DNA from 4 places in the Chryseobacterium sp. GW821-FHT04C04 genome. Region 3 is predicted to be linked to each of the others. Evidence: riboswitches for the same ligand, from Rfam matches in the RefSeq annotation. Region 3 holds a riboswitch; each other region holds the start of a gene.
The links. Region 3 has a riboswitch for cobalamin ahead of metE (5-methyltetrahydropteroyltriglutamate--homocysteine S-methyltransferase). Riboswitches for the same ligand answer to the same signal wherever they lie in the genome.
Positions count from the first base shown of each region.

Region 1: another riboswitch for cobalamin. It lies ahead of prpB (methylisocitrate lyase); the one in region 3 lies ahead of metE (5-methyltetrahydropteroyltriglutamate--homocysteine S-methyltransferase).
Region 2: another riboswitch for cobalamin. It lies ahead of AC07UM_RS10595 (TonB-dependent receptor plug domain-containing protein); the one in region 3 lies ahead of metE (5-methyltetrahydropteroyltriglutamate--homocysteine S-methyltransferase).
Region 4: another riboswitch for cobalamin. It lies ahead of AC07UM_RS06140 (TonB-dependent receptor plug domain-containing protein); the one in region 3 lies ahead of metE (5-methyltetrahydropteroyltriglutamate--homocysteine S-methyltransferase).

Region 1 covers NZ_JBWKTO010000001.1:1,292,543-1,296,450, forward strand. Annotated here, with positions in the region: gene AC07UM_RS05830 (N-acetylmuramoyl-L-alanine amidase) at 1-269, opposite strand, end outside; tRNA gene AC07UM_RS05835 (tRNA-Ser) at 405-489, shown strand; tRNA gene AC07UM_RS05840 (tRNA-Pro) at 504-578, shown strand; tRNA gene AC07UM_RS05845 (tRNA-Arg) at 611-684, shown strand; gene AC07UM_RS05850 (GIY-YIG nuclease family protein) at 767-1,036, shown strand; cobalamin riboswitch at 1,495-1,685, shown strand; gene prpB (methylisocitrate lyase) at 2,134-3,042, shown strand; gene prpC (bifunctional 2-methylcitrate synthase/citrate synthase) at 3,029-3,908, shown strand, end outside.
Region 2 covers NZ_JBWKTO010000003.1:142,368-146,275, forward strand. Annotated here, with positions in the region: gene AC07UM_RS10590 (YncE family protein) at 1-28, opposite strand, end outside; gene AC07UM_RS10595 (TonB-dependent receptor plug domain-containing protein) at 25-2,058, opposite strand; cobalamin riboswitch at 2,168-2,353, opposite strand; gene AC07UM_RS10600 (transporter) at 2,446-3,393, opposite strand; gene AC07UM_RS10605 (cytochrome-c peroxidase) at 3,404-3,908, opposite strand, start outside.
Region 3 covers NZ_JBWKTO010000001.1:468,311-472,218, forward strand. Annotated here, with positions in the region: gene metE (5-methyltetrahydropteroyltriglutamate--homocysteine S-methyltransferase) at 1-1,260, opposite strand, end outside; cobalamin riboswitch at 1,437-1,621, opposite strand; gene AC07UM_RS02155 (Lrp/AsnC family transcriptional regulator) at 1,817-2,278, shown strand; gene AC07UM_RS02160 (LytR/AlgR family response regulator transcription factor) at 2,326-3,093, opposite strand; gene AC07UM_RS02165 (sensor histidine kinase) at 3,099-3,908, opposite strand, start outside.
Region 4 covers NZ_JBWKTO010000002.1:698-4,605, forward strand. Annotated here, with positions in the region: gene AC07UM_RS06135 (DUF5074 domain-containing protein) at 1-493, opposite strand, end outside; gene AC07UM_RS06140 (TonB-dependent receptor plug domain-containing protein) at 514-2,340, opposite strand; cobalamin riboswitch at 2,375-2,552, opposite strand; gene pafA (alkaline phosphatase PafA) at 2,682-3,908, opposite strand, start outside.

The DNA.
Region 1 (3,908 bases), 820 kb from region 3:
TTATATCCGGCTGGTTTTGCAGATACAATAGAACCATAACTTGCCGTATTATCATTTTTTGTTGGGTCTGCTATATTAGTAGTAAAAAAATCTACTCCATGATCAGAGACAACTTTTGGTTTGGGAGCCACCGGAGCTGTTGTCTGAACAGTCGGTTTCGCCTGTGTTATCGGGGTTTTCGGTTTGTAAGTATTTTTTTTTACATTTTGTTGAGAAGTACATGAAAAAACAAAAGTGCTTAATCCGATGATATATAATGTTTTACGCATCAGTTTGGTTTTTGGATGATTTATTACTTCAAAAATACACAAATTTTTCTTGAATTTTATTTGGTAAATAAAGAAATCTGTTCTATATTTGCACTCGCAATAACGGAACAACGATCATTAAAAAATAAACAAAAAGGAGGGTTGCCAGAGTGGTTAATGGAGCAGTTTGCTAAACTGTCGACGCGAAAGTGTCGCAAGGGTTCGAATCCCTTACCCTCCGCTCACTTATATATTCGGGGCGTAGCGTAGTCCGGTCATCGCGCCTGGTTTGGGACCAGGAGGTCGCAGGTTCGAATCCTGCCGCCCCGACTGTTTTAGTAGTTTTCTCAAAACTACTCAATGGGTGCGTAGCTCAGCTGGATAGAGCATCTGCCTTCTAAGCAGACGGTCAAAGGTTCGAATCCTTTCGCGCTCACTTAAAGACTTACTATTTTTAGTGAGTCTTTTTTGTTTGTATTATATCTGAATTTTACACTTTAAAAGTGTATTTTAGTTCTATGCACTTTTGTTATATCCTCCATTCCAGAATCTTAGATAAGTTCTATATCGGACATTCTTCAGAATCTTTACAAGAAAGATTAAGAAAACACCTATCAGATCATAAGGGCTTTACTTCAAAAGCTAAAGATTGGACTATTGTATATTTTGAAACTTTCGAATCCAAATCAATCGCATATAAAAGAGAAAGACAAATCAAAGCATGGAAAAGTAAATCTAAAATTCAAAAACTTATAAATATAGCAGAGATAGAGCATCCCGATTTGTAATCGGGACGGTCAAAGGTTCGAATCCTTTCGCGCTCACTTAAAGACTTACTATTTTTAGTGAGTCTTTTTTTTTTTCATACAATACCAGAAAGCTTTTACAGCAAAAAAAATACAGCATCCCGATTTGTAATCGGGACAGTCAAGAGTTCGAATCCTTCAAAAAAATCAACAATTCCTGTAAGTTTTTTTGTTTTTATATATGTCCTGAATATTTCTATTCCTTATATTTTTTCTAATTTATAAATTGGAAAAAAAACAACAATTCTATTAACTATCTCTGGTTTTCTGGTCACTTATTCTATCAATTTAACAAAGCAATTAATCCATTTATCTTATAAATAAATTTTATAATCATAACGTTTTCAATACATTAAATCAAAACAATTATTGATTACATAAAATATCTTTTTCGTTATTATAAAATACCTATATTTACCACCAAGGAGTTCTTAAAACCTTCTTTATCAACCGAAATTGGTTACACTTAGGTGTGCATTAAAAGGGAATCGTGTGCAAATCACGAACTGTCGCGCAACTGTAAGTAACACATAAAGTTTTTATTAATTGATATCCACTGTATATTTTTTATATGGGAAGGATGATAAAAACCGTTACAAGTCAGGAGACCTGCCTATTTCGCATTGACGATGCTTTCGCGATTTGAAGTTTACAGTCAGGTATGATACGTTATGGATATAGTGTGATAAAACTGTTTTGTCAATCTGTATTACTTTTTGAGATGGATTACGAGTGAGCATTAGGTTGTTCTCATTATTCCATGGCTCAAATTCGTATCCCCCTTTCCGTAATTTTTCTTTTCTAATAAAGCACCGCGAAGTTTACTGAGAACTTTTTATAAGGTTTAATCAATGTAAAAAGTTATAAGGTGTACCGAAACAATCTTCATTATTCATGCAGTAACAACAGCTCTATTGTACAGACCTGTACGGCAAGAACTTTGCAAAATCATCAATATCAATATGATTTTAAGATTACTAAAATCCTTTTCTACCCTTTCTTTTTTACTAAAAAGATAAGCATTTACAGCTCTTCTGCTCATTCGAAAACAAATTTCAACTCAACAATAAAATATTATAATGATCAAAAATGAAAATTGGAAATCTCCCGGCATGAAATTCCGGGAGGCAATGGAAAAAGAAAATCCCCTTCAGATTGTTGGAGCCATTAACGCAAACCATGCATTATTGGCACAGCAGGCTGGTTTTAATGCCATTTATCTTTCAGGAGGAGGTGTTGCAGCAGGGTCTTTAGGAATTCCTGATTTAGGTATTACCACTCTGGATGATGTGCTCATAGATGTTCAGCGTATTACCAATATTTGTGATTTACCGCTTATGGTGGATATCGACACTGGTTTTGGGCCTTCCGCATTTAATGTCGCCAGAACTATTAAATCATTGATCAAAGCCGGAGCGGCGGCGGTACACATCGAAGATCAGGTGGGTGCAAAACGTTGTGGACATAGGCCTGGAAAAGAAATCGTAAGCAAAGAAGAAATGGCAGACCGCCTTAAGGCTGCTGCAGATGCCCGTACCGATGAAAGCTTTGTTATCGGAGCAAGAACAGATGCTTTTGCCAATGAAGGGCTGGAAAAAACTTTAGAAAGAGCCGTGGCTTATAAGGAAGCAGGTGCAGATTTCATTTTTGCTGAAGCAGTACCCGACTTAAGTTTTTATCAAAAATTTGTTGATGCTACCGGAATTCCTGTGCTTGCGAATATTACGGAGTTTGGGATGATTAAAATGTACACGGCAGAAGAACTAAAAAACGCAGGAGTCGGGCTCATCCTCTACCCTCTTTCCGCCTTCCGGGCTGCTAATAAAGCGGCACAAAATGTATACAATCATATCCGCAAAGACGGAACACAAGCCAATGTATTGGATACCATGCAAACAAGAGAAGAACTTTATCAAAGTATCGGCTACCACGATTATGAACAAAAATTAGATAATCTTTTTAAACAAAATACTCATGTCAACGAATAGCGAACCAACATTTAAACCTAAAAAAAGTGTAGCACTTTCCGGGGTTACAGCAGGCAATACCGCTCTTTGCAGTGTCGGGAAAAGCGGAAATGACCTCCATTACAGAGGTTACGATATTTTGGATCTTGCAGAAAAAACACAATTTGAAGAGGTGGCTTACCTTCTTATTTATGGTCAATTACCTACAGAAGCACAGTTGAAAAACTATAAAGCTAAATTAAAATCTTTGAGAGGTCTTCCTCATTCTGTAAGAAATATCTTAAAAAGTATTCCGGCAGCGGCACACCCAATGGATGTTATGCGCTCAATGGTTTCGGCAGTTGGGAGTATTCAGCCTGAAAAAGATGACCATAATGTCGCGGGAGCAAGAGATATTGCAGATAAATTATTAGCATCATTCAGTTCAGGACTTTTATATTGGTATCACTATACCCACAATGGTAAAGAGATTGATGTTGAGACCGATGACGATACTATCGGTGGACATTTCCTTCATTTGTTGCATGGTAAAAAAGCTCCCGATTCATGGATAAAAGCAATGGAAATATCCCTTAACCTGTATGCGGAACATGAATTTAATGCTTCTACTTTCACGGCCCGTGTTATTGCCGGTACATCTTCAGATTTCTATTCCTGTATCACTGGTGCTATCGGTGCCTTAAGAGGTCCAAAACATGGAGGAGCCAATGAAGTAGCTTTTGAAATACAGAGCCGTTATCATTCTCCTGATGAAGCTGAAGAAGATATTAGAAAACGTATTGCCAGCAAAGAAGTCATTATTGGATTTGGACATCCTGTTTACACGATATCAGATCCAAGAAATGTAGTCATAAAAAAAGTAGCCCAAGAACTTTCTGAAGAAGCCG
Region 2 (3,908 bases), on a different contig from region 3:
ATAGAAAATAAAAGTTTAGTTTTCTCATAGGGTGAAGTTTAGAATAAGTTTAAAGTTTCTTCCGGGCATTGGATAATTGATGACAACATCATAATATTGGTTGAAAATATTATTCATTTCAAGGCTTACTTTAAATTGATGATTGGCCCAGTTGAATTTTTTCTGAACAGACAGATCATGAGTATACCATGGCTGTACATAATTGTATTGAATATTGTCCTGGTTCACATCATAGCGTTTTCCTACATACATTGCACTGTAATTGAAACTCCAGTCTTTATAGTCTGCCATCAGGCTGAATGATCCGCTATGCCAAGGTGTATAAGGGATCTGATTCTTATAGAATGTATCCTCCGGATCAGTCATATCCCTTGCACTTTGATAAGTGTAGGAAAGCAATGGTCTAAGTTTTACTTTCCCCAGCTGCATTTCCGTCTGAAGATTTACATCTGCTCCAATGATTTCAACCATTCCCAGGTTCATCATCAGCCAGCGGAACATACTTCCGTTAGGTGCGGCTACAATTTTATCCTGCACCTTGTTATAATAGCCGTCTACTTTAGCATAAAAGCTTTTAAAGAAGTGGTTGTTATAATTCTTCTGATAGGTAAATCCTACATCATATTGATTGGTAAATTCCGGTTTCAGATACGTGTTTCCGATATTGGTATAATACAAATCGTTGAAGGTTGGAAGTCGGAAAATCCTTTTATAGAAAGCTCTAAGAGTAAGCTCCGGAATGATCTCAGGCTGATAGCTCATAAATACGGCAGGTGTCCACTCTCTTGCATCTCCCGGTCTTTTGTTTTTTCTTACTTCTTCAAAGGTAAAGGTTCCTAAAAGGCTTCCCAGAATTTTGAATCTGTTCCACTGATATGTTGTTGCCAATGCTACCAATGTGGTGTAACGTGTAGGATAAGAAAAGTTATCCAGATTGGCATCCAGATTATTGTACTGAAAATCTCCACTCAGACTGACATCCCAATTGGGTGTGATAGAATAGATATTGGATGAGGAAAGATAGAGTTCTCGTTGGATATAGGTGTTATCGTTATAAATAATAGACTGCGAACGAACCGTATCCATGAAATGGGTATAATCGTAAGCAAATTTTGCTTTCAGCTGGGTTTCAAATTTTGGAAACAGCTTTTTTCGAAGATTAGCCTGTACAAAATAATTTTCATCGGAAAGTCTTGCGCCTCTCCCTCCAAAACGACCATTGACAATAGGTGCCGGCATGCCACGGTCTGAAATATAACCATAACCTCTGATGTTCCAGCTTCCGTTATTTAAGGTTCCGTTGAGAGAAGTTTCAAAACGCTTTGCTTTGATATCCGAGTCCTGTCTCTTTGCGATGGTATCATAGGCCTGTTGTCCATCAGGATATTTCTTAGCATACCGGAATCTATAAATTCCGTCACTCTGCATAAATTCTCCACTGAAGCTGGCAGAAACTTTGCCTGAAATCTTCTGCTCTAATCGGAATGATGGATTGAAAAGATCAATGGAAGCACTTTTTGCTCGTATAACCAAATTTGTTTTTCTTGCTCCTTTAAATACAGGAGTTTTAGGCTGTAAATAGATAGATCCCGAAGATCCGAAGTCTTTTGCCGGCTGGAAGATTTCACTTTTCTGCCCGTTATACAATGATATTTCTTCCAGATCATCCAAAGAATATCTTCCCAGATCTACCAGTCCGTTTTGGGCATTTCCCAGTTGAATCCCATCATAGAAAACACCTACATGCTGGCTTCCCATACTCCGGATATTAATGGTTTTCAAACCACCCAAACCACCATAGTCTTTGATCTGAACGCCGGAAAAATACCGCAGAGCATCTGCTACAGAATGACTGTTCAGTCTTTCCAGCTGCTCGCCCTGTAAGGTTTGTGCCGGAAGGATTTCTTTAAAATTCTTTTTGTAAAGATTGATTCCTTTAATGGTCTCTTCCTCCAGACTATCTTTTTTCTTGGTTTGGGAAAACAAAAGTTGAGATGTTATCACCAGTATTGTGAAAACAGCTTTATGAATTGTAGAAGTAGTTAGTTTTGCTGCCATTAGCTCATTTAAGATAATGATGACACTAATGGATATAAGAAAACAACGACAAAGCACAGCTATCACTGCACAGAATCATTGATGTCCTAAGCTTTATTCCACGAAAGCGTCAAACGATTATTTTCTGGCAGGTCTTCTGACTTACTCCATTTTTGAAATCCTTCCCATAAAAAAAACAGTGGATATATTTTTCAAAAATCTTGGTGTGGAGCTTACAGCAGCGGGTCTGTCCCGGATTTTCACCGGATTCCCTTTTAAGAGCTTTTTAGGGCTCACCAAATTTCGGCAAAGATAAAGAATTATTCCTAACCCCCAATTAAAATCATGATTCATAAACAATTAAAGCTCCCGAAGGAGCTTTAACATCATTTTATTAAGGGTTTCACTTTAAATTCCAATATTCAGGAAAATACTGAATCTCGACTTTGCTTCAATATCTCCGCCTGCCAACCGGGTATACATAGGAAGCATGAGTTCAGTTCCCAAACTTAGCTTTTTATAAGAGGCTTCAAATCCTAGTTTCCCATACAAAGCACTTCCTGCAGTATTGGGTAAAGCTTCATCGAATTGTTTATTCTGGGCATACACTTCTCCCTGAACGCCCGTCTTTACAGAAAAAATAGATTTTTCATTTCCCGCAACCTGGTAAAAACCCGTCGCAGCATAGTTCCATTGGTTTCCAAAACGGTAATTTTTCTTATTTTCCGTCTTGATCGTATAGTCTGTATTGACCATTACTGCCACTTTATCTTTCTGAAACTTATAATTCAAAGCGGCCTGATAATCCCAGCTTCCAGTTCCCAGCTGAAAACTCGGATTGACACCGGAAACTCCTTTTTCATCAAATTTCCCCAAAGGAATTTTCACTCCTAAACCTCCGCTCAGATGGTGGAAATTATCTTTAGAGCTCATCAGCTGGTAAATTCCCATCAGATTCAGATCCCCTATTCCATTGATTTTGATATCTCCCTGTAAGGTTTTCTTTTCATGGAAATGGAAGGGCAGACTTGCATATACACTCAGCTTTTTAGTCAATGGAATTTTCCCCCAAAGCTGCAGGGTATTGAAATACTGATCCTGCGTAAGATCTTTTACAAATAAATTTTCTTTGGCTTTGTAATGCTGGGCAAAGTATTTGATTCCGATAAACTGTGGGTTCAATAAAGATTCAAAGCCTGAAGATCCGTTTCCTGCTGCACAGCCGCAAGCATCACAATCATCATCAAAATCGAATCTGCTAAAGGTATCCGGAGCACTATAAGCACTGTCTCTAATGGTATTTGCCTGATACAGATTAAACAGGATCAAACTTAGTATCAATATAATCTTCTTCATTTTTTATAAATTATTCTGCAAATTTTGGATTGGATATAAAACTTTTGTCTGACAGTGTTTTCAGGAATGCAATGATCGACTGTTTTTCCTGACTGTTCATGGTAATTCCTATATGACCGTTCTGTTTCAGCTGTGGATCCAGATTGGCATTATCTTCTACCTGATTCGAATAGAAATTAAGGACCGCATCTAAGGTGTAAAATCTCCCGTCATGCATGTAAGGTGCTGTATATTCTACATTTCTTAAACTCGGAACACGAAATTTCATCCAATCTACCTGATTAAGGGTTACCCTGTACCGTCCTGCATCCTTAAATTCCGTGTTATAATACATTCCTGTATTCCGGAAACTCTCATCAGTAAACAGTTCTCCGCTATGACAGGAAGCGCACTTCTGCCCGAACAAAGCCATTCCCTGGGATTCTGCTGAAGTTAGTTGCTCTTTTCCCTGCTTGAATCTATCATATTTTGAATCTGCAGAAATCAACGAAGCCATAAACTGCGACAAAGCTTTT
Region 3 (3,908 bases):
TGTATTTATTCTTTGCGCATCTTTTTCAGTTACAGCATGGGCTCTTTGTTTCACTTTATCATTATGAATAAGAGAGGATGTTCTTCTGCTTGCAATTGCTTTTTTATTGTCTTCAAATATTGTAAGAATCTGTTCATCTTCTGTTCCGGAAGCCAGTTCTTTAAGCGTTACTACTTCTTCCACTTTCTGTTTGGCGAAAGCCAGCCAGCTTTTAATCTCAGCATTAAGATGGGTTTCAAAATCCAGATCGCAAGGTGAATGAAGCAATGAACAAGATGGAGCAATTAAAATCCTTTCAGGTCCTAATTTTTCAACAGCTTTTTTGATAAAGGACAATGACTTTTCATAGTCATTTTTCCAGATATTTCTTCCATCAACTACTCCTAATGAAAGGCTTAAGCTTTCCGGAATAGCACTCAGAATATCATCCAGCTGCTCAGGATTTCTTACAAGATCAATATGCAGTACATCCACAGGAAGTGAAGCAGCAAGCAATACATTATCTTTCAATCCGTCAAAATACGCAGCAACAATAAATTTCAGTTTCGGGAAGCGTTTTCTTATCTCAGAATAAACAAAATGATAAGTTTCTTTCGCTTTTTCCGTTAAATCCAACGCCAGAAAAGGTTCGTCAAACTGAATCCATTCAGCGCCCTGCTCCTGAAGTTTGGTTAAAATCTCTGTGTATACGGGAAGAAGATTTCCGGCCAGATCCAGTTTATCAAATCCTTCTTCTTTTTCTTTTCCTAAAAGAAGATAAGAAACAAGTCCGATAATAACCGGCTTTGCGTTGATTCCCGCCTGCTTTGCTCCTGCAAATTCATTGAAAATTTTATCTGAACTCAGCTTAAACTGTTGGTTTTTATAAAATTCGGGAACGATATAGTGATAATTGGTGTCAAACCATTTGGTCATTTCCATCGCTGTGATATCCAATCCTTCTTTCTGATATCCTCTTGCCATAGCAAAATAAAGATCCTGTTCAGAATTATTCTTTTTCAGCACCACTTCATGATAACGTGCCGGGATTGCTCCCACTACAAGGCTCATATCCAACACCTGATCATAATATGAGAAATCATTGCACGGAATAAGATCAATACCTGCTTCTTTCTGAATATTCCAGTTTTGGTTACAGATATTCCTGCCTGTATTCAGAAGTTCTTCCAGAAGAATTTTACCTGACCAATATTGCTCGCAGGCTTTTTTGAGTTCTCTTTTGCTACCAATACGCGGATAGCCCAGAATGTGAGTTTGCATTTTTTAAACTTTTTAATTAAACTTAATGATAAAGCCCTTTAAAATGTTTCATAATGCTTTGGATAAAGAGTTTTTGGAAAATAGTAATATAACGAACGGTACATTTTTTCTCACACGAAAAAATGCATTATCCGATATATCATCTGTATGACCCAAAAGCTTCAGACCGCGAAAGCATTGTCAATTCAGTAAAGGCAGGTCTCCTGACTTGTAACAGTTTCCGTCATCCTTCCCGCTTTGGCAGTGGATATGCAAGGACAGAAACCTTTGGTGTATTACTTACAGTTGCGCGACAGCTCGTGATTCTCACACGATTCCCTATTAATTTACCTTAAGTAAAACCTTTCCTGTTTGATGAAGTATCTTTAAAGAACTGTACTTTTATTGATAACAATTGTCATCATTAAAAGTTTTTAATTTTGTGTAAAATTAATAATACAGAACAAAAGCACAATAAAAGTAAATTAATTAAGCAAATTAATCTTTTAAAAAATAAAATTAAAGCATATAATTCTGTAAATTTGATTGTTTTAATACTATAAAAGAATAATATTCTGTGGAACAACTCGATGATAAGGATGTACAGCTGCTCAGGCTGCTCCAGAAAAATGCAAAACTGACCGTAAAAGAACTTGCAAAAGAAGTAAACCTTTCTACTTCGCCGGTTTTTGAAAGGGTAAAAAGGCTCGAACAGGACGGATTTGTAAAAAGATATGCTGCTGTTCTTGATGCTGAAAAGCTCAACCGTGGGTTTACCGTTTTCTGTCAGATCAAACTAAAAATTCACGACAGGTCTGTAGGCTATGATTTTGTAAAAGAAATTTTAGAAATTGAAGAAGTTGCTGAGTGCTATAATATTTCCGGAGATTTTGACTTTCTTCTGAAAGTACAGGTCAGAGATATGAAACATTATCAGGATTTTGTATTTAATAAGTTAGGCTCTGTAGATTCCATCGGAAGTACCCACAGTACTTTTGTCATGGCTGAGGTGAAAAACAATCATGGACTGACCATATGATTTGATTAGGAATTAAAAATTATTGACTCTAAAAAATATTTCATCCCTTATTCTTCTATCCACTTTCTGAAGGAAGAGGTAATACTCTGGCTGGTAATAAGACGGTCTTTGTATCCTTTTATTTTGATGGAGAGGGTGTTTTTGTTGTAGCGTTCTATTCTTTCAATATGCTTTTTTTGAACAAGTTCACTTCTGTTGATCCTGAAAAAGGCTAAAGGATCCAGCTGTTTTTCAATTTCTTTTAACGTTGACTCATTCAGCAGGTTTTTCTTTCCAGCAGTGTCAACGGCAAAAACAATTCCTTCTTCTGCTTCAAAAAAAGCAATATCTTCAGTATTTATAAAATAAATTCCCTGATGTGAACTGATTGTAAATCTCTTTTTATAGTTTTTCCCGGGATGATTGTTATTAAGCATTTGCTGAAGTTTTACGAACACATCCTGCTGCTCAGATACAGCGCTTTTCAGTAAGAGAAATTTGTTCCAGGCTTTTTGGAAACGATCCTGTGAAAATGGTTTTAAAAGATATTCTATTCCATTACTCTCAAAGGCATTCATCAAGAACTGATCATAGGCCGTAGTAAAGATAATCGGGCTGGAAATATCCACTTGATTATAGATTTCAAAGGCATTTCCATCCAATAATTCAATATCAGAAAAGACCAGATCAACATTTGAATTTTTAAAAAAAGCGATGGCTTCTTCTACTTTGTCAATTTCTGCAACAATTTCAACCGATTCGTCGAGTTCACTGATGAAACGTTTCAATTTGTTTCTGGCCGGGATTTCGTCTTCGATGATTACCACTTTTATCATACTTGTTATGATGGAATTATAGGAATGATTACTGAAAATTCATTTTCTGTTTTTAAAATCTCTACCTGCTGATCTGTTAGCAGCGCATACTGCTCGATAAGATTATTCAATGCTCTTCCGGAAGTTTTTTTACTGTTTCGCTTGGGAAGCCTGTTATTAGAAACTGTTATTTTATGATTCAGATCTATTACAATCAAAACAGGACTGGCAAAGGTCCCAATATTATGTTGAACTGCATTTTCCAGCAGCAACTGCAGTGAAAGCGGAATAATATTCCCTGCCCCCCCACTATGATTCACTTTCAAAGAATAAACATTTCCATATTTGTACTGTATCAATTTAAAATATTTTTCTGCAAAAGCCAATTCTTCTTCCACTGAAATTATTTTTTTATCAGAAACATCCAGAACATAGCGGTATATTTCAGCAAATTCGTTCAAAAAGTCAGAAGCTTTTTGTTTATCTTCTTCAATAAGCTGATCCAGAATATTGAGATTATTGAACAAAAAATGAGGATTAAGCTGTGCTTTCAGTTGATTAATTTTACTGTCAGACAGTGCCTGATGATAAAGAGCCAGCTGTTTCTGATAGGCTGTATTCTTTTTATAATAACGGTAAGCCAGGAAAAAACTCCCATATATAAAGCCACCAATGAGGTCCGAAAAAGTAGAGAGGGTGACAACTTCCTTGTTGAAATTTTTCTCAATGGTCCCGAAGGCCAATGAAATCATAAAGCCTATTATTTTTATAACCAAAAGGTAGGTCAAAAGTGAAGAACTGAATATTTTAAGAATATCCGCAATACTGAATGTTGA
Region 4 (3,908 bases), on a different contig from region 3:
TCATGTTGATTTTACTTACAAATGAAAGGTCAGAAATTTTATATTTCGTTACACTTTTAGTATTTGCAGTGAAATTCGTGTTGGAAACATAAATAAATCCATTAGCAAAAGTAATCCCTCTTGGGTTATCAATCTGATCCGTAATTACTCCTACTCTTTTAAATGTATAACGGTCAACAACAACAATTTTGTTAGAGTTATTGATTACAAGATAAGCCTTATTTCCATTAAGACCGATGGTCTGAAGTACGTCACCCAAAATATCTTTATTGTTGTTATAGCCATATACATCGTCTTGCTTTAAGCTTAAATCTCTTGTCAGAAAGGTTACTTTAGCCCCCTGGCTGTTGAAGTTCCCTTCATTAGAGATAAAATATCCGTTCTGATATGTGATCGGGGACATTTCAAACTCTGCAGAATCACTTGAACATGAAGAAATGTTAAACAATAACACTACTGCAAATAATACAGTTAAAAGTTTAGTTATTTTCATATTTACTCAATTTTAATTTTTTAAAAATTTATTGCGGCATACACACTATAGTTTCTTTTGGGTAAAGGATAAAAAGAAGCTGTTTTATAGTAGGTATCCGTTAGATTATTCACTTTGAACCCTAAGGTATATTTTTTTGCTAAGGTTGCAGAAACACCCATATTCAAAAGAAAATAAGGATCAATAGCATCTGATCTCTTTTCATCACTTGTCGTATAGGTAACACCATTCAGCAGTCCCTGTGCGAAAAACTTAAAGAAGCGATATTCATAATCTATATTGGCAGTTCCTCTGTGCATAGGAACATAAGGTCTCTGCATATTCGTTTCTTTATCGATAGATCTTGCATAATAATATCCTGCATTGGCTCGGATCTTATGACTGCCCAATTGTTTACTGAAAGACAGCTGAGATTCTAATCCGTAAGATTCAGATTTATTGACATTGAATGCCTGCCAATATCCCAATGCTGTAGGCAGCCATACAATAAGATCGGTCACATTCATATAATAAGGAGACAAAGTAAGCCTGAAATCTCCCGCTTTGAACTCATTCGTCATATCCACCTGAGTAGATGTTTCCGGCCTCAGATCTTTGTTTCCTCCTGGTTCATAATAAATGTCATTAAATGAAGGATATCTGAAATTCTTTGATACATTAATGCTCACATCATACCATTTTGCGGCGCTCCATTTTCCGGAGAATGAATACAAAAACGGTGAATTTACATCTTCCACGAAGTCTTTCTTAAATCCACCCTCAAAACGAAGGTCTTTTGTTGCAAAATACCTCAACAATCCAGAAACAGAACCAATATTTCTACTGACGCTGGATATTCCGCTCTGGTACCCTTCTCCTTTATTGAGCTGAAATTCCCCAATAAGGTTAAAATTCCACTTTGAATTCAGAAAATAATTGAAATCATTTTTAAAGATATAATTTTTACCTGTTCCGCCACTGGATTTAGGAAGATTTAACGACCCAAAATACTGAAAATTCTCTTCGGTATAAGCCGCTTTCAAGGAGTTACTGAATTTTGTTTTGTTCCAATCCCAGGAAAGAAGACTTCTTACACTCTGAGTTTTATATTTCGTTTTGGTTCCCGTTTCTTCATACACAGGAAAATGCTGTGAAGAATCAAAAAACTGGCTCTGCCACGAAATTTTATGATCATTCGCTATTTTATAGGATGCTCCTACATTGAATGTCGTATTGTAATAACTTCCGTTTCTGTTGATATAATTCAGATCACTTACCTTATAATCATTTTCGCTTACAGAATAATTTCCGGAAGCTTTAAAGCTGAACTTATCATTGCTGTAAGATCCTTTTACAAAATTATTATAGGTATTAAAAGAAGCTACTTCAGAAAATAATGAACCATGGAGACCTTTATTAAAATCGAGGGTATTATTCAGGTGGATACTTCCCCCGATCGCGCCGCTTCCATACACTACACTTCCACCGCCGGCTTTTATACCAATCTGGTCATATCCGAACAAAGCAATATTATTGATATCCCCCTGTCCTAAAAAATTGGAGTTGATATTAATTCCGTTCCATACAAAAGCCGTCTGCTGAGCAGTAGTTCCTCTGAAAGACGGTGAAGAAACAGCACCACGTCCATTTTCTTTGATATAAACCTGTGACTGAAATCTCAGGAGTTCTGAAAGGTTACTGGAGTTTTTCTCTGCCTCTTCTGCCGAAATTGTTTTTACGGGATGAAAAAGTTTCACCCTATTCATCTGGTTGTCGAAGACATAAATAGTGTCAATGGTCTTCTCTTGTCCAAAAAGAAAACAGCCATAAGATGAAAAAAGCAGTACTAAAGATCTTTTTATATCCATACTTTTTTACTTTTCCTCCGAAAGCAATATGTTTTTTTTTATTATAATGTTGGCAGGTCTCCTGACTTTCGCATTCTGCTCCTTCCCGTTTTTAGGCAGTGGTTTTTTGCAGAAACTTTTGTTGCGATTTACAGTTGCGGGGACAGTCCGGGGGTTACACCCGATTCCCTTTTCATTCCAATATACTGGAAACCAAATTTCTTGCAAAGATAGCTTTTTATATGTATCCGCCAAAAAGTGAGATTGGCGTGTGGCAGATTAAAAATTTGAAGAAATAATTCACAAAAAAAAGCTGCTTTCAATCGAAAGCAGCCATATATCATAGAATAATTGTATTCAATTTATCTACCAATAACTTCCGTAATCGGGTTTCCTACATTTCCACTTGGGAACTGAATTTTCAATAAAGAAGATACTGTAGGAGCAATATCTGTCATGTGATACGCCTTGTTGCTTTCTCCCTGCTTCACACCCCATCCCATAAAGATCAACGGAATATGAGAATCATAAGAATTCCATACGCTGTGAGTAGTTCCTGTTTTAGAATACGGAGGAAGCATAGAATCGTGAGAAATTAACTGGATATCTCCACTTCTCTGCCTGTTGATTCCGTTGATAATTCTTTGTTTGATCGGCTCCGGAATACTTGACTCCTGAACTTTATCTACTGAAACAGCATATAAAACGGTAGGATCTTTCTCCAGTTCTTTTACTGCAAAGTTTCTCACATCATCCAATTCAAGCCTGCTGTCTGCCAATACTTTTCTGTCAAAATAAATCTGATAGTTATCGATCGCATTAATCAGCTTATCTGCACCAAATTTATCTTTCAGTTTTTGGTTCAGGTTCTTTTCTGCATCTTCACCGAAGAAACCTGTCGTGATTTTATGTTCTTTAAGAAATCCTACGGAATGTGCTCCACCGTGGTCAGCAGAAAGGAAAACTGTATATTCTCCTTTTCCTACTTTTGAATCCAGATATTTGAAGAATTCTGCTAAGTCCTGGTCTAATCTGATATAAACATCTTCCACTTCAATAGAATTCGGACCAAATTTATGTCCTGCATAATCTGTAGAAGCAAGGTTAATTGCTAAAAAGTCTGTAATATTATCTCCACCCAGTTTTTCACCTTCTACAGAAGCTTCTGCCAGTTTCAATGTCAGTGTATTTCCGAAAGGTGTATAACGGATATTATCTTTTTTCTTCTGATAATCCTGCGCTAAATTGCTGTAAGGGAAAGTAGGTGTTTTTGAGCTTCCCAATAGACCTTCCCAAGGAGAATTGTCGGGTGCACTTTCTGTATATTCGTTGATTGGAAGTAAGGTATTCCAACCATTGGCTACTAATTTTTCAGGAAGATTCTGAGAGTTGAATGATTTTACCCATTGAGGAAGATCATTCATATACCATGTACTTGTGATGAAATTTCCTGTGCTGTCATCAAACCAGAAAGCTCCGTTTGGTGTGTGTCCTGCAGGAAGAATAGAAGCTCTGTCTTTCAAAGAAACTCCAATTACTTTTCCCTGGAAATTGGTAGCCAGCCTCAATTCATCAGTTACTGTGGTCGA